2 regions of the Cellvibrio sp. 25HG11W-0 genome follow, and region 2 is predicted to be linked to the other one. Evidence: predicted binding sites of a transcription regulator. Region 2 holds the regulator's gene; the other holds the start of a gene.
The links. The regulator PhoB, encoded in region 2, activates phosphate uptake and scavenging genes when phosphate is short. The targets are predictions, from matches to a motif close to TGTCATAAANNTGTAACA.

Region 1 (3,420 bases), 880 kb from region 2:
CAAGAGGCGAAGATACTGCCGATTACGCTCAAATTCAGGGCGCCAATACCACGCGCTAAGCCTACCCCTAATACTGCACCCACTAAGGTGTGCGTAGTAGAAACAGGCAAGCCAATGCCTGAGGCAATAACTACGGTAGCCGCCGCCGCCATTTCTGCCGCAAAGCCACGGCTAGGTGTCAGTTCGGTAATCTTTTTACCAATAGTTACCATTACTTTATAGCCATAGGTGGCGAGGCCAACCACTATACCGGCGCCGCCGAGTAACAAAATCCAGGGTTCTACGGCTGATTGTGCCGTAACCGCGCCGGACTTGATCACGCCAATAACCGCCGCCATTGGTCCCACCGCGTTGGCAACGTCATTCGAGCCGTGGGCGAAGGCCATGGCACAGGCGGTAAACACCATTAATACTGCAAAGACGCGCTCCACAGAGGAGAAACGATTGCCTTTATCGGCGACCTTGTCTTGGCTGATGCGGCTGAGTAAATACATGCCTACTCCCGCCACTACCACACCTACAGCAGTCGCAATTATCATGGCTTCCCCAAAGTTGAAGCTGATACCGTGTTCCTTAAGGACGAATTTTAAGCCTTTGAGGATGGTTACCATGGCGAGGAAAAAGCCCACCGCAAACATATAAAAGGGGATGTAGCGCTTGGCGTTGCTGAAGGGGTCTTCGGTATTCAGGATTAGGTGTTGGACTGAGCGGAAGATCCAAAAGGAGATGAAACCTGCGATGAGCGGTGAGGTAACCCAGCTAGCAACTATGGTCCAAACCATGCTCCAGTGTACCGCATCAGCGGAAATGCCCACTGCAGCGAAGCCGATAATGGCACCGACGATGGAGTGGGTGGTGGATACGGGCCAGCCGAGTATGCTGGCGATGAGTAGCCAGGTGCCTGCCGCTAGGAGTGAGGCGAGCATACCGTAGACAAATAAATCGGGCCGGTCGGCCATTACCGCTGGGTCTACTATGCCGCTGCGAATGGTTTCTGTGACCTGGCCGCCAGCAAGGTAGGCGCCTAAAAATTCGAACACCATAGCGACTATAATCGCCTGTTTCATGGTCAGTGCGCGTGAGCCCACTGAGGTGCCCATGGCGTTGGCCACATCATTGGCACCAATACCCCAAGCCATAAACAGGCCAAAAACACAGGCCATAATAAACAGCACGTGGCCGTATTCAGCAAATAAAGTCATTTTCTATACCCCAGATTTTCAGTAATTATTGTGCGAGCAAGAGTTGCAAGCGGCCACCGACGTCGTGGGCACGGTTCGCCAAATCACCAATCCAGTCAATAATGTTGTAAAGAAACATCACGTCTACGGGGGGCAATTGTGCCTCCAACGCAAACAGTGAGGTGCGTACGCCAATTTCCAGTTGGTCAGCTTTCTCTTCTAGCTCATCCAGTTCTTGAATCATGTTCTCCACCACGGTCAACTCGCGTCCGCTAAAGCCAGTTTCCAACAGCTCGTCGAGTTCGTTAATGGCGGTGAGAGCCTGCTCTGCGGCGGCAACACTGGCGCGCACAAAGCCGAGCATCTGCTCTTTCATACTCGCGGGGATGGTCATTTTGCGACCCATCATGATGCCCGCAATATCTTTAGCGCGATTGGGAATGCGGTCCTGCATCGTGAGCAGTTCGAGCAAGTCGGTGCGCGGTACCGGTAGGAATAAGCTTTTGGGCAAGTGCAGGCGCAGTTGCTTTTTAATCTCATCGGCTTCGTGCTCATACTGCACAACTTGTTTATGGATCAGGTGTGCTTTCTCCCAGTCGTTGTCGGTGACTGCATCAAAAAAGCTGACCAGTTCGGTGGCGGCTTTTACTGCCGCAGCCATATGTTCTTGCATGGGCTTTATAGGTGAACGGCCGAACAGATTGGATAGGTTTGCAAAAGGCATAGGAGCCCCTCCGATTAAAAGTGTGCGCAGTATAAAAACTAATGTCGCTCAGGTCACGCAGCTTTATTACATTTTTATGACGGCTTTATAGTGCAATTTAGATGTCTTTTTGCTAGGAATAAGCACCGAAAAAGCAGAAGCTAGAGCTTAAGTTGCTGAAATTAAACGTTTTAAGCTTAGCAGTTGTCCCTTGTTCTGGTCTGAATTAAGGGAATCCTCGGCCAATAGGCAGATTCTTTAGCAGAGAGCCGCTACAATTCTGCGACGAGATTGCTGAGCGAGTCATTGTGTTTGCCGCCGTAAGGTATGTTTAGCCGCACTGAATCAATACAAGATCAACACCTAACTACATAATAGGAATTAAAGAATGGCGCAGATTTTGGACCGAGTGTTGGATTTACGCGGCTTAATCAGCGATTTGGTCGCCGATGGCCGCTTAACCCAGGGCGACGCCAATGTCATGCTCGGTGCTTCGCGCAGCCGCGAACAAGCCATCATGCACCCGCTTAGTTACATTGCCACGCAAAGCCTCGACGACATCAAGCGCCCCGGTAAAACCCTGGACGCCGATGTGCTCACCGAGTGGCTGGCAAACAAAGCGCGCCTGCCGCTGTTTCACATAGACCCCATGAAAATTGATGTTGCCAAAGCCACCGAGGTGATGAGTTACGCCTTCGCCAAGCGCCACGGCATACTCTGTGTGCAAGTTAATGCCGACTATGTGGTCATCGCCTGCACCCAGCCGTTTATGGAAGGTTGGGAGCCGCAAGTAGAGCAGGTGGCGCGGCGCAAAGTGAAGCGCGTTATCGCCAACCCCGCCGACATCGAGCGTTTCATGGTGGAGTTTTACACCTTGGCGCGCTCGGTATCCGGTGCCAGCGGTGCTTCAGCCGCATCGGCAGTGACTAACTTTGAGCAGCTGGTAGAACTGGGTAAATCCACCGACCCAGATGCCAACGATCAACACATCGTTAAGATTGTCGATTGGCTTTTGCAATACGCCTACGACCAGCGCGCCAGCGATATCCACATTGAGCCGCGCCGAGAAGTGGGGCGTATTCGCTTCCGCATCGACGGTGTTCTGCACTATGTGTACGAGTTGCCCGCCAATGTTGCTACCGCTGTTACCAGTCGGTTTAAGGTCTTGGCGCGCATGGATATTGCGGAAAAGCGCAAGCCGCAAGATGGTCGTATAAAAACTCGTCGCAGCGATGGCAGCGAAGTTGAGTTGCGAATGTCGACCCTGCCCACCGCCTTTGGTGAAAAGCTGGTGATGCGGATTTTCGACCCCGAAGTATTGCTGCGCAGCTTCACTGACTTGGGCTTGGTGGGCGACGACTTCACCCGCTGGCGCGCCATGCTTGACCGTCCCAATGGCATTGTCTTGGTCACGGGCCCGACTGGCTCGGGTAAAACCACCACGCTTTATTCTTCGCTGCGCCAAATCGCCACCTCTGAAGTGAATGTCAGCACCATCGAAGACCCCATAGAAATGGTGGAAGAGGCTTTTAACCA
Region 2 (3,420 bases):
GCTAAGTCTAAAACAGCTGCATCTACAGCCACCACTAAATCCGCTGCCGCCACGTCAGTCGCGCACCAAGCTGTTGCGACCAAACCTGCTGTGCAACTAACGACACCAAGTGTACCAGCCACTATCGAAGCCGCCAAAATAGCAGCCGCGACGAGTGCTGAAGACTCGCTATCTACACTGTCCACAACCAGTCCCACTCAAACTAAAGCGCAACTCAGCACCTCAAAAACTAAGCGTTTAAAAATCCGTAAAACGCCGACATCCTCTACAAAAATGGCCGTATTACAACAAAAGTTAGCTATTTACGCACAGCTGATGCGCTTAGACCGCCCTATAGGCATTTTGCTCCTGCTATGGCCAACACTCTGGAGCCTGTGGCTCGCCGCCAAGGGCATGCCTAGCCTAAAAAACTTGATCATCTTCACCCTTGGGGTAGTGGTGATGCGCTCCGCGGGCTGTGTCATCAACGACTTTGCCGATCGCAAGATCGACGGTCACGTGCAGCGCACCCAACATCGCCCACTGGCGACAGGCGCGGTAAGCAGCCGCGAAGCCCTCGGTTTATTTGCGGGCCTGTGCCTCTTAGCATTTGGCTTAGTGCTCTTTACCGACCCCTTTACGATCAAGCTCTCCGTCGGCGGCCTAATACTCGCCTTCTGCTATCCCTTTATGAAACGCCACACGCACCTGCCGCAAATGGTGCTCGGCGCCGCGTTTGCCTGGGGCATCCCCATGGCCTACGCTGCGGAAGCAGGCATGCTCGATCAACGGGTTTGGCTGGTGTACTTAGCCGTAGTGCTCTGGACAGTGGTATACGACACCTTTTACGCCATGGTAGACCGCGACGACGACCTCAAAATTGGCGTTAAATCCACCGCGATTCTCTTTGGCGAACAGGATCGTTTCATCACTGGCGTACTCCAACTCATGACCCTTTACACCTTAGTGTTAGTAGGTGATCGCTTTGAGCTAGGCGCTTATTACTACTGGAGTTTGGTTGCTGTCGCAGGCCTTTTTGGCTACCAACAATGGCTAATTCGCTTTCGAGTACGAGCCGCCTGTTTTAAGGCATTTCTGCACAATAACTGGGTAGGCTTTATTGTTTTTGTAGGAATTGTCACTGACTATGCGCTGCGATAGGGCTTATTGCTAAACACGCGACCAAGACAAATTATCTTTCTGTCATAAATGTGTAACACTTAGCTTATTTAATAAGCTGCAACAATAGCGTCACATACCGTGTACGCGCCCGTGGTTATTTCAGGCAGAAACGATATGACAGGCCGTAAAATTCTGATAGTTGATGATGAATCCGCAATTCGCGATATGTTGCGTGTCGCCTTGGAGATGGCCGAATATCAGGTCACCGAAGCCAGCAATGCACAGGATGCCCATAGCATCATCGTCGACAACAAACCCGATTTGATCTTGCTCGACTGGATGATGCCCGGCACCAGCGGTATAGAACTAGCGCGCCGCTTAAAGCGCGATGAAGTGACTGCTGATATCCCGATCATCATGCTCACCGCCAAAGGCGAAGAAGACAACAAAATCCAAGGTTTAGAAGTAGGTGCCGACGACTACATCACCAAGCCCTTCTCTCCGCGCGAACTCGTCGCACGCCTTAAAGCCGTGCTGCGTCGCGCTGATCCGCAAATCAACTCCGCGCCAATCATAGTACAAGGCCTGTGTCTCGATCCTTCAAGCCACCGCGTCACCATCCATGACCAGTCTGTCGATATGGGCCCCACCGAATATCGCCTACTTGAATTCTTTCTCACCCATCAGGAAAGAGCTTATACTCGCAGCCAACTGTTGGACCATGTCTGGGGCGGCAATGTATATGTCGAAGAGCGCACCGTGGATGTTCATATCCGCCGCTTGCGCAAAGCGCTTACCATTGACGGCCACGAAGACTTGGTGCAAACCGTACGCGGCACAGGCTATAGATTTTCCACTCGCATCGAAGCCTGATTGCTGTCGTAAGATTTTCAGAGGCGTGCAATTTTGCTGTTAAAAGGTTTCAGCGCTGAGCTCAAGCGCATTCTCATTGTTATAGGCACCTGCACTCTGCTCGGCCTCGTCATAGGCCAATTGGCGCTCACACTCTTGCTCGGTTGCGCCATTTACATTGGCGGCATGCTCTGGCAGATGCGCCGCCTTAATCAGTGGCTGCTCACTCAAAACAAAGAAAACCCCCCAGAGGCCAGCGGCATTTGGGGTACGATTTTTGACAATATCTACCAACTGCAACGCCATCAACAGCTTGAGAAAGAAAACCTGCAAGCCGTGATCAACCGCGTGCAGGAAATCAGCTCCGCCTTAAAAGACGGCATCATTATTCTCGACTGGCGCGGCCATTTGGATTTTTGGAACCCCGCTGCGCACCGTATGTTCGCCCTCAATGTAAAAGATCAGGGGCAATCGATTATTAACTTTATTCGCCACCCCAAATTTGTCAGCTATTTTGAAGACGGCAAATATGAAGACCCGCTAGAAATGCCATCACCGCGCTTTCCCTCGCGCTATTTGCAATTACAAATTACCACCTTCGGTAAAAATGAACGGCTCATCGTCGTGCGCGATGTCACCCAATTGCACAACCTAGAAATGATGCGCCAAGACTTCGTGGCCAATGTATCCCACGAATTGCGCACGCCGCTTACCGTCATCAATGGCTATGTCGAAACACTCTCCGACAACAACACCACGCCCAGCTGGAACAAACCGCTGCAACAAATGTTGCAGCAAGCCAAGCGTATGTCACTGCTCATCAATGATTTATTAGTGCTCTCAAAACTAGAGACAACGGAAGCAGGGCACAACCAAAAACCCATTACCATCGAACAACTGCTCACCGTTGTAAAAAGTGAAGCAGAAGTGCTCAGCGCAGAAAAAAATCAAACTCTCAACCTCGTATGCAACAACACCACGCGGCCACTGCTATACCCCGGCAATGAAAAAGAATTGCACAGTGCTTTTTCTAATTTAGTCATCAACGCTATTAAATACACGCCGAACGAAGGCAAGATCAACATCCTGCTCTGGCAGGATCAAAAACACTTTTATATTTCAGTCAGTGACAACGGCCCAGGTATAGACAGCAAACATATTCCGCGCTTAACCGAGCGTTTTTATCGCGTGGATGCCAGCCGTAACAGCAGCACCGGCGGCACCGGCTTAGGCTTAGCAATTGTGAAGCATGTACTCATGCGCCATGAAGCAGAATTAAAAATTACCAGTGAACTGGGGCGCGGCAGTGTATTTATGTGCGTATTCCCACTGCAACAACCCCAGCGCTAAGATGCTTAGCGCAGGTGAATATCCACCTGCAAATCTTTATCAAGGGTAAAACTCGCCTCTTTAAAACTAGGCTGCCCATACTCGCCGCCGTTATTCGAAAAACCGTAACCCTCTGTG

Region 1: the regulator PhoB is predicted to act here: its motif matches at 1,970-1,987, upstream of AC0KUT_RS03270 (TIGR00153 family protein).

The regions. Positions count from the first base shown of each region.
Region 1 covers NZ_CM174230.1:743,935-747,354, forward strand. The annotation lists gene AC0KUT_RS03265 (inorganic phosphate transporter) at 1-1,202, opposite strand, end outside; gene AC0KUT_RS03270 (TIGR00153 family protein) at 1,228-1,905, opposite strand; gene tfpB (type IV pilus assembly ATPase TfpB) at 2,273-3,420, shown strand, end outside.
Region 2 covers NZ_CM174230.1:4,770,893-4,774,312, forward strand. The annotation lists gene ubiA (4-hydroxybenzoate octaprenyltransferase) at 274-1,140, shown strand; gene phoB (phosphate regulon transcriptional regulator PhoB) at 1,276-1,974, shown strand; gene phoR (phosphate regulon sensor histidine kinase PhoR) at 2,008-3,303, shown strand; gene AC0KUT_RS20025 (DUF2141 domain-containing protein) at 3,309-3,420, opposite strand, start outside.